DNA from 4 places in the Fictibacillus sp. EA-CB0309 genome. Region 1 is predicted to be linked to each of the others. Evidence: riboswitches for the same ligand, from Rfam matches in the RefSeq annotation. Region 1 holds a riboswitch; each other region holds the start of a gene.
What was found. A riboswitch is a leader RNA that binds a small molecule or an ion and turns the genes downstream of it on or off. The one in region 1 is predicted to bind lysine.
Positions count from the first base shown of each region.

Region 2: linked by a shared signal. The riboswitch ahead of ACEWFH_RS11460 (amino acid permease) and the one ahead of ACEWFH_RS06435 (Na+/H+ antiporter NhaC family protein) in region 1 are both predicted to bind lysine.
Region 3: linked by a shared signal. The riboswitch ahead of lysA (diaminopimelate decarboxylase) and the one ahead of ACEWFH_RS06435 (Na+/H+ antiporter NhaC family protein) in region 1 are both predicted to bind lysine.
Region 4: linked by a shared signal. The riboswitch ahead of ACEWFH_RS08050 (aspartate kinase) and the one ahead of ACEWFH_RS06435 (Na+/H+ antiporter NhaC family protein) in region 1 are both predicted to bind lysine.

Region 1 covers NZ_CP169271.1:1,160,266-1,164,483, reverse strand. The annotation lists partial or broken gene ACEWFH_RS06440 (sodium-dependent transporter) at 1-653, opposite strand, end outside; partial or broken gene ACEWFH_RS06435 (Na+/H+ antiporter NhaC family protein) at 842-2,429, opposite strand; lysine riboswitch at 2,572-2,755, opposite strand; gene yunB (sporulation protein YunB) at 2,858-3,700, opposite strand; gene ACEWFH_RS06425 (dihydrofolate reductase) at 3,763-4,218, opposite strand, start outside.
Region 2 covers NZ_CP169271.1:2,044,563-2,048,780, forward strand. The annotation lists gene ACEWFH_RS11450 (nucleobase:cation symporter-2 family protein) at 1-449, opposite strand, end outside; gene ACEWFH_RS11455 (xanthine phosphoribosyltransferase) at 446-1,036, opposite strand; purine riboswitch at 1,168-1,269, opposite strand; gene ACEWFH_RS11460 (amino acid permease) at 1,298-2,710, opposite strand; lysine riboswitch at 2,797-2,976, opposite strand; gene ACEWFH_RS11465 (GDSL-type esterase/lipase family protein) at 3,124-3,789, opposite strand; gene ACEWFH_RS11470 (class D sortase) at 3,936-4,218, opposite strand, start outside.
Region 3 covers NZ_CP169271.1:1,850,650-1,854,867, forward strand. The annotation lists gene spoVAD (stage V sporulation protein AD) at 1-49, shown strand, start outside; gene spoVAE (stage V sporulation protein AE) at 51-401, shown strand; gene spoVAEA (stage V sporulation protein SpoVABEA) at 406-987, shown strand; gene ACEWFH_RS10305 (spore germination protein) at 965-2,443, shown strand; lysine riboswitch at 2,503-2,679, shown strand; gene lysA (diaminopimelate decarboxylase) at 2,773-4,095, shown strand; gene ACEWFH_RS10315 (peptidylprolyl isomerase) at 4,164-4,218, shown strand, end outside.
Region 4 covers NZ_CP169271.1:1,448,912-1,453,129, forward strand. The annotation lists gene uvrC (excinuclease ABC subunit UvrC) at 220-2,001, shown strand; lysine riboswitch at 2,067-2,254, shown strand; gene ACEWFH_RS08050 (aspartate kinase) at 2,496-3,734, shown strand; partial or broken gene ACEWFH_RS08055 (YslB family protein) at 3,776-4,149, opposite strand.

The DNA.
Region 1 (4,218 bases):
ACCATTATTAATCATGCTCCAATCAGGTGTGAAGAACGTGTTCAAACCTTGAGCTGCACCATCGAGCGTTACAGCACGAATAACGATTAATGTAAACATAATGACTAAAGCTGGAAGAAAAATTTTATTAAAACGCTCGATTCCTTTCGATACACCTTTATACAGTACAAGAAGTGTTACAACCCAAACAATTAAAAGTGCAATTAAAATCCCTGGTACAATACCACCCATGTCACCAGGCGTCTTACTTAACTGAAGAACTTCTCCATAAAAGAAATCGGAAGGCTTGTCTCCCCAAGTAAGGTTTAACGAGTAAATCGAGTACTTAATCGCCCACGCGATGATAACAGCATAGTAAGTGGAAATGACAAACGCTACAAATACTTGCCACCAGCCTAGCCACTCTGCGTTCTTATGAAGACGGAAGTAAGAAAGTGGAGCTGAACCGCGGTACTTATGTCCTAATGTGAACTCTAGGATCAGTAAGGGAATCCCTGCCGTTAAGAGTGCGACCAGATATGGGATAAAAATGCTCCTCCACCGTTTTCATAAGCAACTGCCGGAAATCTCCAGATGTTGCCTAGGCCGATAGCGGAACCGACAGCAGCTAAAATAAATCCGTAGCGGCTTCCCCATTGTTGCCTATTTTCCATTGTTGTGTCCCCCTTTTTATGAAGTCGAAAAGTTTACAATTGTTACTTTTTTCTGACTATTCTGCGTTCAGTATATTACAGAATACAGAATGCTGTCAAAATTTTTTAGTTATTTTGTCGGAATAAGGGGAAAGAAGTCGTATAAATATAAGAAAAAGTGCCCGGTTTAGTACCAGACACTTTGCAAATTAAGCTTTTATCGAATTGTCAGCAATGCTATTTTTACTAGATAATTTTTTTATAAACAATAAAACGATAGCAAATACGCCTGTTGATACCAATAATCCTATCCAAACACTTTCAGTTAATCCAAGAGCAAGATAACCCACAGCAGATACTCCAGCAGCGACTAAGCTGTAAGGAAGCTGTGTCATGACGTGATCAATATGATGACTTCCCGCTCCTGTTGATGAAAGAATCGTTGTATCTGAAATTGGTGAACAGTGGTCTCCAAAAACAGATCCAGCAAGAACCGCTGCGAGTACTGGCAACATCAGCTCGATGTTTGTAGAAGCTGCAATTTCTGCTGCGATCGGAAGCATCACACCGAACGTTCCCCAAGACGTACCTGTCGCAAAAGCCATTAGACCTGACAGGACAAAAAGAACGAATGGAAGATAGGCTAAGTTCATATGTTGATCTACCAGTCCAGCGAGGTACTTACCTGTTCCTAAGCTATCAATAATAGAGATAATCGTCCAAGCAAACAGTAAGATCGTTACTGCACCAATCATGGATTGAACACCGCGTCCAAGTCCTTTTCCTAGTGAAGCAGCTCCCATTTTTTTAGGCAGGAAGAACAGAATCGCTGCCGCCAATCCAATCAAACCACCATATAATAACGATTTGGGTACATCTGTATTTTCAAAAATAGATAAAAGAGTGACAGCCGTTGGTTCTTCAAGGCCTTTAACATTTTGAATGCCCGTGTAGATCATAAATCCAACTGTTGAAACAATTAAAAGAACAATCGGCCAAACAAGATCTCCAACTTTTCCTTTATCGCTTTCTTCAAGTTTGATTCCTTCACCAACAGCTGCTTTTTCTCAGGATCAATAACTTCACCTGTTGCAAAAGCACGTTCTTCATGTTTTCTCATCGGTCCAAAATCAAGTTGAAAATAAGCAACGGCAAACACAAGAATCAGTGCAAAAACTGCATAAAAATTCATAGGGATCATTTGAATAAAAGCACTGAACGCAGACATGTTTGTAATCTCATGTGTAGCAAAAATCGTGCCGATAATCCCGATAATGTAAGCTCCCCAACTGGACACAGGCGAGATTACACATACAGGAGCAGCAGTCGAATCTAAATAATAAGCAAGTTTCGCACGCGAGATACGGTGGCGGTCTGTAATCGGTCTGCTTACATTTCCTACCGCAAGTGAATTAAAGTAATCATCAATAAAAATAACTAGTCCAAAAACAACCGTTAAAAGCTGTGCACCTCTTCTTGTTTTCACTCTGGAAATCGCCCACTCACCGAAAGCGCGGCTTCCCCAGCTAAAGAGATAATGCTCGTCATCATTCCTAAGATCAATAGAAAGAGCAGGATATACACATTCCATTCATTTAGTGCTCCATCAGAAATGAAATGCCCTTTTACAATCGTTCCAATTTCCTTTAATGTAGCACCAATATGAAAATCGTGAAGCAATAATGCTCCCGCTAAAATTCCAGCCCCTAAAGAGATCAATACTCTTCGTGTTAAAACAACCATTAAAATGGCCAAAACGGGTGGTATTAATGAATAAACCGAATTCTCAAATTCCATGATGTTCCTCCTTCTTTTCATTAGCCATCGATATTGAGGAGTGTTTACAGGACGTTGAGGAAAAAAAGACAAAATAAAAAGCGATTAATAGACAAGGAAATAACCTGCTATCAATCACTTAAGTAATTTATGGTTTTCCTCATCGATCAGTAGTCCTCCACTGCTTTTAATTCCAAAGCAGTGACAGTTTTACACTTTTTCAGTGTAAACCCAGCAAAAGTGAACAGACGGTTTACATTTTGCTTCGGCGGAAGTTCCTTTCCTTTTTCTTCACAGACGTCACTCTCTGAAAAAGTACTTTTAAAATCCGCTCCTCTACCCCATCGGTGATAGGCTTAAAGACATATAAAATTTTAAATTCAAATCTCATTATAACAAAGTTGTACAAATGGTCAACCCAATTGAATACTGTTAAATTCAGGAATCTCCTACTCTGCCGCTTCCTCATCACCCGTTTCTTCTGATGAACTTTCCTCAGGGATATCCAGCTCTTTATCGTCTTTAGACTTTTCCTTTAAATCAGGAGTAATAGGGACAGTTGGCTGAATCGGATCTCCGGACTGATTGTAGTATACCGGTACCTCGCCTTTTATAAACTGAGCCGTAATCTTAATCGGTCTTTTGACAACCGTTGTTTCCGTTGCGAACGGAATAACAATCCTTGTTTTGACGGTTACCACTATATCAATATTGATCCAAGTATTATTGATTCCAGAATTCTCAATTTTTTCTTCAATGTCTGTGTTTGCTTCACCAATGAGCATAAATTTAATTGGAATTTTAGGACCTAAGTTTGCCAGTAAGGAGTTTCTTGTTGCTTGCCCTAGTGGAATTTCCATAATGACACCTGGTTCATGTTTATAAGCCGTTATCCCTAATTCATCATTGCTTATAACTTCATGTGCTTTGCCTTCTTCAATTTCCTTAAGATATTTTTGAACCACTTTCTGTGATTGATTGGCTACCCGGTTGACTACGCTCTGATTAATGCCCGCAAACACGACATTTCCTTCCGTGTCGGTCTTATATTCAATAATATCACTCATCTCTGAAGGTCCCAATATTTCATTATCAATCGCTTCACTTATCGCTAGTGCTGCTATTTCCTCAGTCTTTTTCTGAGCGATGAGCATAAGTGTAGGTTCAATGCCTCTGTTCACAAGCCAAAGTCCTTGTATGGTTATAAAAGTAAAAAGAATAAATGAAATCAGCAGTACAAATCGGAATGGAAGCGGCCCTTTTCGGAGTTTCATTTTTCGACGTTTAAGCAAAAGGTAACCCCCTTTATCTACATATACATATGTATGCAGACAAGAGGGGGCTCATTCAAACTTTATGGTTTAATTTTTTCGTACACAACGAAATCATGTGCATGTTTGTTTTTTTCATCAACAATTCCTGGCTTACGTGAGACTTCACGCCACTCATCTACTTTAATTTCCGGAAAGTACGTATCCGCTTCAAAGGTATGGTGGATCTCCGTCACATATAGGCGATCTGCTACAGGCATAAACAGCTTAAAGATCTCCGTTCCGCCGATTACACACAATTCTTCGGCATCTTTCTGCATCACTTCGTCTACAGAATGAACAATCGTTGTTCCTTCAGCTTGATAATTGTCATCTCTAGTCACCACAATATTTTCGCGGCCAGGTAAAGGTTTGCCGATCGATTCGTATGTTTTACGACCCATGACGATTGGTTTTCCCATCGTTACATTCTTAAAATGCTTAAGGTCGTTCGGCAAATACCACGGAAGATCATTGTCTTTACCAATTGCGCGATTCTC
Region 2 (4,218 bases), 880 kb from region 1:
TCACTCCCTGCTCCACCTGCCATGTCTTTAATAGCAACCGGAATCAGTGTGATCCCGATAATCGTAACGACAGATCCTGTTACTATTGGAGGAAACAGCTTAAGTATTTTCCCGAAAGCACCCGCAAAAATCACCACGAACAGTCCTGCTGCAATAATAGCACCGTAGATCGCGCTTATTCCATATTGACCTCCGATTGCAATCATTGGACCTACGGCAGTAAACGTACAACCTAATACAACGGGTAAACCAACTCCAAAGAAGCGGTTTTGCCAGACTTGCAGCAGTGTTGCTAGTCCACATGTTAAAAGGTCGATTGCTACTAGATAGGCAAGCTGTTCAGGTGATAGTTTAAGTGCACCGCCAACGATCAAGGGAACAATTACCGCTCCAGCATACATCGCTAGAACATGTTGAATTCCTAGTGAGAATACTTTCCCTTTCTTCATGATGACATCACCTCGCTTTGAATAAAGGTAATTCCTTTTGGACTCATTTCTTTCACTCTTGCAATGGATTCTACTCGGTACCCTTTTTCCTCTAGTTTTTGTCGTCCCACTTGAAATGATTTTTCAATAACAATCCCGAACCCGGCAATGTGAGCATTCGCTTTTGTTACAATATCGGCAAGTCCGAGGGCCGCTTCTCCGTGTGCTAAGAAATCATCAATGATTAGAACTTTGTCACCAGATTGAAGGAATTTCTTCGCAACGGATATCTCATTTTTTTCTTGCTTTGTAAATGAATAAACCGAAGATGTCAGCAAGCCTTCAGTTAGTGTTAATGATTTCTTTTTGCGAGCGAAAACTACTGGAACTTGGAGTTCTAATCCTGCAAAAACGGCAGGTGCGATCCCTGAAGATTCAATCGTTACTATTTTTGTAATTCCAACTGCTTTATACCGATTTGCTATCTCAGTACCGATCTGCTTCATAAATTCAGGGTCGATTTGATGATTTAAAAACGAGTCAACCTTTAGCACAGATGAGGACAGTACAACACCCTCATCACAAATTTTCTTTTCTAAAAAATTCATTGGTCCACCTCTTAATCTATTTTTAAATAACAAAAAACCGGAGAACCGCTTCTCTCTGTTCGAGTGAAGCAATTCTCCGGTATAGAAAACGGAATAAAAATAACCCAATACAACCTTATTGTAAGGATGTTTGGAAAGTTTGCGTCACTCGTAGTCAAACCCTTAACGGGGGTTTGGTAGAAACTTGCAGGCCATATCCCTGCGATTATACGAGCTTATGAAGTTAACTCACATTATACGGTAAAGTGAAAAAAGAAAACCTCAATCAGAGGTTTTACTTTTTTTATCGGTATATTTATTAAAAATAGGATATACAACAAATCCTAAAAAGAACAAACCAATGCCTAATGTGAATGTTTTAGCATCCGCTGTCCCTGAAATAATAACCCAGCTTGAGTAGATGAATGCTAATAAAGCGATCGCTCCGTCTCTGGCCCGGGATCCTTTGATCTGATCATATGTTTCACCTTTATAAACAAGCTTTAAGAAGTAAACAGCTGATATCAGATACGGAATCAAATAGGCAAGTGTAGCTGAAGTTGTTAGGAACGTGTACGCTTCACCAATTGTCCCTGAAATCGTAGAGAAGATAAAGATTTGAGACATAATATTTGTAATAGCTAATGCGTTAACTGGACTTCCATTCTTATTAACCTTACCAAAGAAAGCTGGAAATACACCTGATTTAGCCGCTTGATAAGGAACTTCGGAACTTAACAGAATCCAACCAATCGTTGAACCAAATAACGAAATTACAGCCAATAGACCCATGAGAGATGCACCTGTATTTCCAATCAATGCTGATAATACATCGACAAATGGCTTGTCTGAAGCCATAAGCACTTCTCTTGGCAATACGTTCATCGTAAGTAACGTAGTGATCATGTAAATGCTAAGGGCAATAAGAAGACCAATAATCGTAGCTTTTTTAACATCTTTTTGAGAAGAAGCTCTTCCTGACAACACAACCGCTGATTCTATACCAACAAATGCCCATAACGTTGCAATAGCAGCCATGTTAATTTGACTTCCAAGTCCATGAGAAACACCTGCCTCATCGACTACTGGGAAGTAAGCATCAGCAAATAAGGTAGATTCAACCGCGAATAATGCAGCGACAATAAATAACATAAACCCGATCACTTTTGAAGCGGTCGCTACAAAGTTAAGCTTACCAGCTCCATTCATACTTTTAACTAGAATAAAATGAGTAAACCATAGCAATACCGTACAAACAATAAATGTGATCACTTTTCCAAGCTGTATTTCTTGGTTTAATACGGTTCCTACTACCTTTGAACTCTGCATCATTGGGAAAAAAGTTGATAAATACCCTGCGAAACTAGTGATAATTGCGACGTTGCTTATCCAGTTAGCTACCCAATATCCCCATACCATGCTGAATCCTGCAACATTTCCTGCTTTCGGATTTGAAAATAAGGCTCTTGCATAACTTTGCGGACCAGCTGTTAATTCTGGTTTTCTAATAGACAACGAACCAAAAACTAATGCGATCATTAAAACCCCAAAACCTGTAACGGCCCAAGCAGCGGTTACTCCCAATGGGCTTGCTGTTTGTGCTAATGTATTTGGAAGCATAAAGATACCTGACCCTACCATATTTCCAACAACAAACGCCGTCAGAAGCCATACACTCCAATTATTATTTTTCATGCTGTAATAACCTCCTGTTGATTTTACGCCAATAAAAAAACACGTATGGAAACAGCCCATACGTGTTATAATCAGCTTCCCACATAATCCCTCATAGCTCAACGCAGAAAATTCTGCGACAGTTCTGCACTTATTAAATGCAGCCCCAATGAATTTTTATAGTGGACAAAAACACATTTCGGCATCAATTCCTTTCAAACTGTTGTCATAAGCACCACTTGCCTCTAACAGTCCTACTCATAATTAATGCGACCTCTACCTCACCGAGATTAATGTGAGGACTTATATTTAATTAAATTATGTTCCGTTTTGAAGAATAACAGATTGTTCATGATGCGTCAATGGAATGTATTGACTATAAATCTATCTGTAATCAGAGCTTTGTCTAATTGTTTTATATACTCTTTTCCCGATTAATGCATACCCTTTTTCATTGGGATGAAGATGATCTGAGAAATAATCCCGCTTATTTTTATTGATAAAGAGATCATCCGTACGAATAAAAGCTGTATTTGTATTTTTTTAGTTATTTCAATTGTTGAAGCATTCCAATTTGATACCGCTTCGTTTACGACAGACATTGCACTCCATTTGACCTTGGGGTTATATATGCCCAAGATATAAATGGTCTTTGGGTGTTCCTTGTCTTGTACTTTTTTAATGATTTGGTTTAGATTTTCTTTATAAATTTCCTCGTTTGCAGAAAGCTCTTCTTTATTAAATTTCGTTAAACGATCTGTACTTTTTAATAAGTCGTTAGTCCCTATGTTAATAAAAATAAAATCAGAGCGTTTTGCTGTTTTAGCAATTTCAGGATTATCTAACCGCTTTAGTAAATCAGTGCTTGTATCATTAGGAACACCATAATCATGGACAACAAGCTGTGTTTTTAAATCATCTTCGTACCTTTTCTCTACATCTCCAATATATCCATTGTCACTTGTGTCGCCTAACCCGTATGCTAATGAATCCCCAAGAGCGGTGACTTCCATTTCATCTGAATTAAAATAGTACACAATAATAACTACACTTAATAAAATGATTAAACTAGCTACGATTACAAATGAGCTTTTCTTCATAGCTCTAACCACCGGCTTTCTAGTTGATTATTCTAAGTATGTATCAGATGGGAAAAGTTTAAGCCTAACCATTATCCTGTATCATTTTGTATGTATACCTGTTTTATAGAAATTTCAAACCAGAAGCTATTTTAATTAAAATTTATTTAAAAAGACAGCAGAAAATAAAAGTTCTGCTGTCTAGCCATTAAATTATTTTTTGAAATTAATTCAGCCACAAGAATATACCGTTCAGGTGACGCTCCAATAAAATTAAAAGGGTAGCAAGTTGAAACCGTTAATGTTGCTCTTGGTTTTGGAACAATTACTGTTCTGTCATCTTTACCAACGATGCGAACATTTTTTACTTGATACGTAAATGTTCCAGCTGATGTCTCAACGATCAAGAGATCACCTTTACCCACCTCTCCAAGTTTACGAAAAACGGTA
Region 3 (4,218 bases), 690 kb from region 1:
AACGGTTGCTCACGGCGTTGTTCTAGAGCGGGCGGAAGGAGGACAATAAGATGGAGTTTTTCTGGGCATTTGTAATAGGTGGAGCCATTTGCGTCGTCGGTCAATTGATGATGGATGTTTTGAAATTAACACCAGCGCATGTTACCACTTCGTTTGTAGTGATCGGAGCAGGTCTTGATGCTTTCGGAATCTATGATAATTTAATCAAGTTTGCAGGAGCAGGTGCTACCGTCCCCATCACAAGTTTTGGTCACTCACTGCTTCATGGTGCGATGGCAGCAGCTGACGAACACGGGTTTATCGGAATAGCGATGGGTATTTTTGAGTTAACATCTGCAGGTATCTCTTCAGCCATTTTGTTTGGTTTTTTAGTAGCAGTCATCTTTGAACCAAAGGGGTGATCTTATGGTAAAAAAACGGGTCATTTTCATAACTGATGGAGATCTGTACGCATTGCGGGTTGTCGAACATGCTGCTAAACAAGTTGGCGGCAGATGTATTTCGCAATCATGGGGAAATCCATCCAAAAAGAGCGGTGAAGAACTTGTAGAAATGATCCGTACAACACCTAATGATCCTGTACTTGTGATGTTCGATGATTGTGGTTTTAAGGGAGAGGGACCAGGAGAACATGCTATGAGATACATTCATCAGCAAAAAGACATAGATGTTATTGGTGCGGTAGCGGTCGCTTCAAAGACGCATTTTGCAGAGTGGACGAAAGTACATTGTTCGATGGATAGATATGGTGAACTCACAGAGTTTGGCATTGACAAAAGCGGACTGCCTGACTTAGAAACAGGAAGAATTAACGGCGATACGGTGTATATTCTTGATGAACTGAATCTTCCTTTTGTGGTTGGAATCGGGGACATCGGCAAAATGTCAGGTTTCGATGCTGTTGAAAAAGGGGCTCCGATTACGGTTAAGGCTATAAAACTCATTTTAGAAAGGAGCGACTCAAGTGGCAAACGACGCAAAAAATAAGACTCCAATCAGCAAAAACATTCATGATACAGAAAAATTTCTAAAAGAACGTCTAGGCATCGGGGTAAGTTTCGATGTTGGCGTCAGGAAAATTTTTGTTCTTAAAAAAGAATTACAACTATATTATTGTACCGGTCTTTGTGACAGTGAGTTCATCATAATGATCTACCGTGAACTCATGGATATGGATCACGGTCATAGATCGCCAAGCAAAGTGAAAGACCTTGTACATAATCATCTAGCTCACCAGCAAGTGGAGCTTACAAAGTCATTAGATGAAGCCGTAGACCGGATGCTTTCAGGACTCATCGTTATCTTTGTTGACGGTGAGGAAGAAGCATTTGTTGTTGACGTTAGGAGTTACCCAGGAAGGTCTCCCGAAGAACCGGATATCGAGAAAGTTGTAAGGGGTGCCCGAGACGGGTATACGGAGAACATTATCATCAACACCGCCCTTACGAGACGACGTATTCGAGATGAGCGTTTAAGACATGAAATTATGCAAGTTGGGGAACGGTCAAAAACGGATGTATGTCTTTCTTATATACAGGATGTTGCAGATCCAGGGCTCGTAGATCTGATAAGAAAAGAACTCAGCTCTATAGAGATTGATGGCATACCGATGGCGGATAAAACGATTGAAGAATTTATTGTTAAACAAGGCTGGAATCCGTTTCCCTTAGTCCGGTATACAGAGCGACCAGACGTTGCAGCTCAGCATTTGATGGAAGGTCATGTATTGATCATCACAGATACATCACCGAGTGTTATCATTACTCCCACAACACTCTTTCATCATGTGCAGCATGCAGAAGAATTCAGACAGACTCCATTTATCGGTGCTTTTTTAAGGTGGACGCGTTTTACTGGTATGCTTGCTTCAGTATTTTTAGTTCCGATGTGGCTCCTTTTTTCTATGCAAAAAGAGCTGCTGCCACCTTTTATTGATTTTATCGGACCAAATAAAACAACCAACATCCCATTGTTTTTACAAATTGTCTTTGCGGAAATCGGGATTGATATCTTGAGGCTCGCCGCCATTCATACCCCTAGTGCCCTTTCGACCGCAATGGGTCTGATTGCAGCAGTATTAATCGGACAAATTGCAATCGACGTAGGTTTGTTCGTTCCAGAAGTTATTCTATATGTAGCAATCGCTGCGATCGGATCGTTCTCAACACCAAGTTACGAGCTCAGTATCGCCAACAAAGTACTCCGGCTCTTCTTAATTGCAATGGTGATGCTCTTTAAAGTTCCGGGGTTTGTAATTGGGTTTACGATTATGGTTATATATATGGCAACCATCAAGAACTTGAACACACCGTATTTATGGCCGCTCATTCCGTTTAATCCAAAAGCTTTTATGCAGATTATTGTTCGAATTGCCGTGCCATTGTCAAAAGTGCGGCCGAGCATTGTTCATCCACAAAACAGCAAAAAACAGCCAACTAATTAATCTGTCCCTTGCTGATTGTTGAAAATTGTGTTAAATTCATAACTAATTATATATGCCTCATATGAGGTAGAGGCGCAAAACGAATGAGTAGCATATGGAGTTTGTGGATGACGATGAAATATGTTGAAAGGTCAATTTGCCGAAGTGTAGGAAGAGCTCCATCTCTTTTTATGCTGGGCCGCTGCTGAACAAGCAACGGACTGTCACTACAGCAGTAGTGGAGAGCTATTCCGACATGAGGGTACGGTTATGACAGCCTGCCTTAGTTGCGGCTGTCTTTTGTATTTGTCGGGATTGAATTCTCTATCAACAACGAGAGGGGATTTTTTGTGAATTTACACGGTACAGCACAAATCGGACAAAATCATCATCTATGGATAGGTGGTACAGATACGGTTGAACTTGCAAAAAAATATGGAACACCACTTTATCTGTACGATGTATCTTTGATAAAGAATAGAGCAAGAGGTTTTAAGAAAGCATTCGAAGAAAAAGGTGTGGGTTACCAAGTAGCGTACGCCTCAAAAGCTTTCTCTTCCATCGCCATGTTTCAGCTGATCGATCAAGAAGGATTAAGCTTAGATGTGGTTTCAGGCGGAGAGCTTTACACAGCTCTTCAAGCAGAGTTTCCAGCAGAACGAATTCATTTTCACGGAAACAATAAAAGCCCGGAAGAATTAGAGTTTGCACTTAACGCGGGAGTAGGCTGTATTGTAGTTGATAACTTTTTTGAGATCTCTTTACTAAAAACGTTAAGCAACAAACTCAATAAAAAGGTTAATATTTTATTGCGCCTCACTCCTGGCATTGAAGCACATACACATGATTACATCATAACTGGCCAGGAAGATTCTAAATTTGGTTTTGACCTAGGTAATGGCCAAGCTGATAAGGCGCTAATGGAAGTTCTTAATTTTGAGGGTTTTCGTGTATTAGGGGTTCATTGTCATATCGGCTCACAAATCTTTGAAACAGATGGTTTTACTTTAGCGATTGAAAAGCTATTTGGGCACTTTAAGAAGTGGGAAGAAAGCTATAACTATTTTCCGACTGTCGTAAACCTTGGCGGAGGCTTTGGTATTCAATATACTTCTGAAGATACACCGCTCTCACCAGAGCAATATGTAACGGCTATGATTGAAGAAGTGAGCAAACAAATGAACCGTTTTGAAGGAAGAGATTTACCTGAATTGTGGATTGAGCCAGGCCGCTCCCTAGTGGGTGACGCTGGAACAACGATCTATTCAATCGGTTCGCAAAAAGAGATCGAAGGCGTTAGACATTATGTTTCTGTTGACGGTGGAATGACCGATAACATTCGCCCGGCACTCTATCAAGCAAAGTACGAAGCATGTGTTGCAAATAAAATGAACGAAAAGCCTGCACAAACCGTATCAATCGCAGGGAAATGCTGTGAGAGCGGAGATATGCTGATCTGGGATATCGAGTTGCCAAAAGTAACGGATAACGACTATTTGGCGGTATCATGTACCGGAGCATATGGATACAGCATGGCGAGCAATTATAACCGCATCCAACGTCCTGCAGTTGTGTTTGTTGAGAACGGAGAAGAACAACTTGTAGTGAAGCGGGAAACGTATGAAGACCTCATTAAGAATGATGTCCCATTAAAAACAAATGTTTTTGTGTAAATTAGTTTACGGAGCAGTCATTTAACCGTACAATGGTAGTTGTAATGAAGTAGAAGGAGGCCATTTTTATGAAAAAAGGTTCTATTGAATTTGAAAACGGCGAAAAAATACTATTTGATTTGT
Region 4 (4,218 bases), 290 kb from region 1:
GCCGCTTTAAGAGTTCCGCCTTACAAACCGCTGCAAGCAAGCATCTTAAATAGGAGCTAATATTTCTAAAAGAGAAAACATCCTTAGCTTTTGTAATATTTTCTAGGAAATATTGTCGATAAATGAATGTATATGGTAATTTAATCACGAAAGTATATTGATTTAGTACATACATGATATGATAAACGAAAAGACTGCAATGAAGTTAAGGGGGATGACATGACCTCTATATCGGTAAAACAAAAATTAATGCTGCTTCCTGATCAGCCTGGATGCTATCTCATGAAAAATGAGTTCGGTAAAGTAATCTATGTAGGTAAAGCAAAGGTCTTAAAAAATCGAGTGAAATCTTACTTTTCAGGAACGCATGATGGCAAAACACAACGGCTCGTCAGTGAGATCAGAGACTTTGAATATATTGTCACCTCTACGGAGATGGAAGCCTTAGTTCTCGAGATGAACCTTATAAAAAAGCATGACCCTCGGTATAATGTCATGCTGAAAGATGATAAAAGCTATCCATATTTAAAAGTTACTTCTGAAAAACAGCCAAGACTATTATACACAAGGAAAATAAAAAAAGATGGCGGCAAATATTTTGGACCGTTTGTGAATGCGTATGCGGCCCAAGAAACGAAAAAACTGTTAGACCGTATTTTTCCACTAAGAAAATGTGACACGATGCCTAAACGAGTGTGTTTGTACTATCACATCGGTCAATGTTTAGGACCGTGTGTTTACGATATTACAGAACAAGAAAACAAGCAGATGGTAGAAGGCATCGTGAAATTTCTGAATGGCGGATATCAAGATGTTAAGAGCCAGTTATCTGAAAAGATGCTTGAAGCGTCTGAGGCCTTAAACTTTGAAAGGGCAAAAGAACTTCGCGATCAGATTCAACATATTGAAGCTGTTATGGAAAAGCAGAAAATGATGACTGCCGATCTAGTGGATCGAGATGTGTTTGGCTATCATTTTGATAAAGGTTGGATGTGTGTCCAAGTTTTCTTTATCCGTCAAGGTAAAGTGATCGCTAGAGATATTTCTGTTTTTCCTTTTTACGGAGAGGCTCATGAAGATCTACTTACATTTATCGGTCAGTTCTATTTGCAAAAGAATCATCTGATGCCTAAAGAAATTCTCCTTCCGCAAGAAGTGGACGCTGAACTCATTTCAGAACTTCTTCAAGTAAAAGTGCTGCAGCCAAAAAAAGGACAGAAGAAAGAGCTGGTTGAATTAGCGACTAAAAATGCGACCCTTGCTCTTAACGAAAAATTTGCATTGATTGAACAGGATGAAGCTAGAACGATAAAAGCAGTAGAGAACCTTGGTGAAAGAATGGGTGTAGCTCCACCATATCGAATTGAAGCGTTTGATAACTCTAATATTCACGGAACAGATCCTGTTTCAGCGATGGTGGTTTTTGTAGATGGCAAACCATATAAGAAGGATTACAGAAAATATAAGATCAAATCGGTTGAAGGTCCTGATGATTATGCTTCCATGAAAGAAGTCGTCAGAAGAAGATACACAAGAGTGCTAAGAGAAGAAGGGGAACTTCCAAGTCTGATCCTTATTGATGGTGGTAAAGGTCAGATATCAGCCGCTCAGGATGTTTTAGAAAATGAGCTCAATCTTTTTATACCTGTCGCAGGGCTATCGAAGGATGAAAAACATAGAACGTCACAACTTTGGCTTGGTGATCCTCCAGAGATGATCCACTTGCCGAGAAACAGCCAAGAATTTTATCTTTTGCAACGGATTCAGGATGAAGTGCATCGTTTTGCGATCTCGTTTCACCGTAAGGTACGTTCTAAAAGTATGTTTGAATCCACGTTAGATAACATAGCAGGGATTGGAGATAAAAGAAAGAAGATGCTACTTCGCCATTTTGGTTCGCTGAAGAAGCTGAAGGAAGCGTCGGTTGAAGAAATACAAGAAGCTGGAGTACCTAAACCTGTTGCTGAACTCATTACGAAAGCATTTTTATCGAATGAGTAGTTGCAGTTGAAAGATAACTTTGTTAAAATGAAGCCAACTTTATAAAAATGCCATGCTTCGAATGAAGTGATGGTAGAGGAGCAGGAACCAATAGTAGACCATCTGAAGAGAAGAAGCTCTTGTGATGATGGAAGAAAGGGGATTCTTGCCGAAGTGTAAAAGGACTTCTAGCCTTTTATGCTGGACCTGTATTGAATAAATACAGAGCTGTCACACAAGTCCCCCAGGATTTGTGTGGAGGACTATCTCACTAAGGGAAACAAACTTGGCTTGCTACGGATAATAGCAACAATAGGGTTTTTTCCTTATTGTTGCTTTTTTATTCGTTTCTACTTTCAGAATAATATAACTTTTCTGGATGATAAAAATCCTGCTTGCGAAAAAGTTATTGTTGAAAGTATAAGTGCAACAAATTAGACGTAAAAATTTGAGCGTCAACAAAGTTTTCTAATAAAAGAGATAGAATATTACAACAAGAAGGGAATTGGAGAATCATGGGGAGAATCGTTCAAAAATTTGGCGGCACAAGTGTTGGTTCTGTTGAGCGGATACAGAATGTTGCAAAACGAATTATCAATGAAGTAGATGCTGGTAATGAAGTCGTTGTTGTCGTATCTGCAATGGGTAAAACAACAGATGAGCTTGTAAGGCTAGCTGGAGAAATCAATCAAAATCCTTCCAAACGTGAAATGGATATGCTCCTCACTACAGGAGAACAAGTTACGATTGCACTGTTGACGATGGCTCTTCATCAAGAAGGGTACAAAGCTCAATCCTTAACAGGCTGGCAAGCTGGAATTCAAACAGAAAATGCGTTTTCGAATGCTAGGATACTAGACATAGATTCCGAAAGAATTAACGGTTTGCTTAAGGAAGGAAACATTGTTGTTGTTGCTGGTTTTCAAGGTCTGATTCCTGAGACAAAAGATATTGCTACCCTTGGTAGAGGCGGGTCGGATACAACAGCCGTGGCATTAGCGGCAGCATTAAAAGCTGACCGATGCGATATCTATACAGACGTTACAGGAGTCTATACGACTGACCCTCGCGTTGTAAAATCGGCAAGAAAAATACCTTCTATCTCTTATGATGAGATGCTGGAAATGGCGAACCTTGGAGCAGGGGTCCTACACCCTAGAGCTGTAGAGTTTGCTAAAAACTATTCTATTACATTAGAAGTAAGATCGAGTATGAGTGAAGAACGCGGAACGTTAGTAGAGGAGGAACCATCAATGGAACAAAACTTAATGGTAAGAGGATTAGCATTTGAAGGGAATATAACAAAAATCACAGTTTCAGCGATTCCCAATGAGATCCATGCATTAGCGGAACTGTTTACAATACTTGCTTCAAATGGAATTAATGTAGATATCATCATTCAAAATGTATTAAATGAAGAAAAAACGAATATTTCATTTTCGATAGAATCAAACTCTTTGTCAGAAACACAAGAAGTACTTGCTGCTCATCAAGAACAATTAGGGTTTGAGTCAATCAGCTATGAAGGGGATCTTGCCAAGGTTTCGATCGTTGGATCAGGAATGATTTCTAATCCTGGTGTAGCTGCTAAAATGTTTAAAGCTTTGTCAGATCAAGATATTATGATTAAGATGGTAAGTACATCAGAAATTAAGGTTTCAACTGTTGTTAAACAACAAGATATGATCAAGTCTATTGAAACGTTGCATGATGCATTTGAACTGGATGCACGTGTTCCAGTACAGAACACGTAATGAACAAACATTCAAAAAGCCGGCATATGCCGGCTTTTGTGTTATTCGATCGTATCTTTTTTATCCCATTGAACGGTGATGGAAACTTTGTTCCGTTTAACGGATTCTAATGCTTCAGTTGTACATTTTTTTGCAGCTGGACTTGTTCGGCTAGAAAACCTGCTTCTAAGCTGAACGTTTGGTGATTGAAATTCTCGATACGCTGCTCAATAAGAACGGAGTGTAAAGAGAACAACATCTCTGTTTTTGATGCTTCGATCATTTCAAGATTACCCCAGCCTGCTTCATTAAAAAATGCATGTACTTCTTCCATCGTATGTAAAGGATATTTTCTGGCTAAGTGTCTACCTGCCCAATAGAGAATATTTCGTTCTTGTTTACCGAGAAGTTCAGGCAACAAATCGCTTCTAAGGATTTCATACCCAAAAGCTGAAACAGAAAGCTGTTCTACAGGGTGTTATCATCCTTTGTTTTTTGTTTAAAC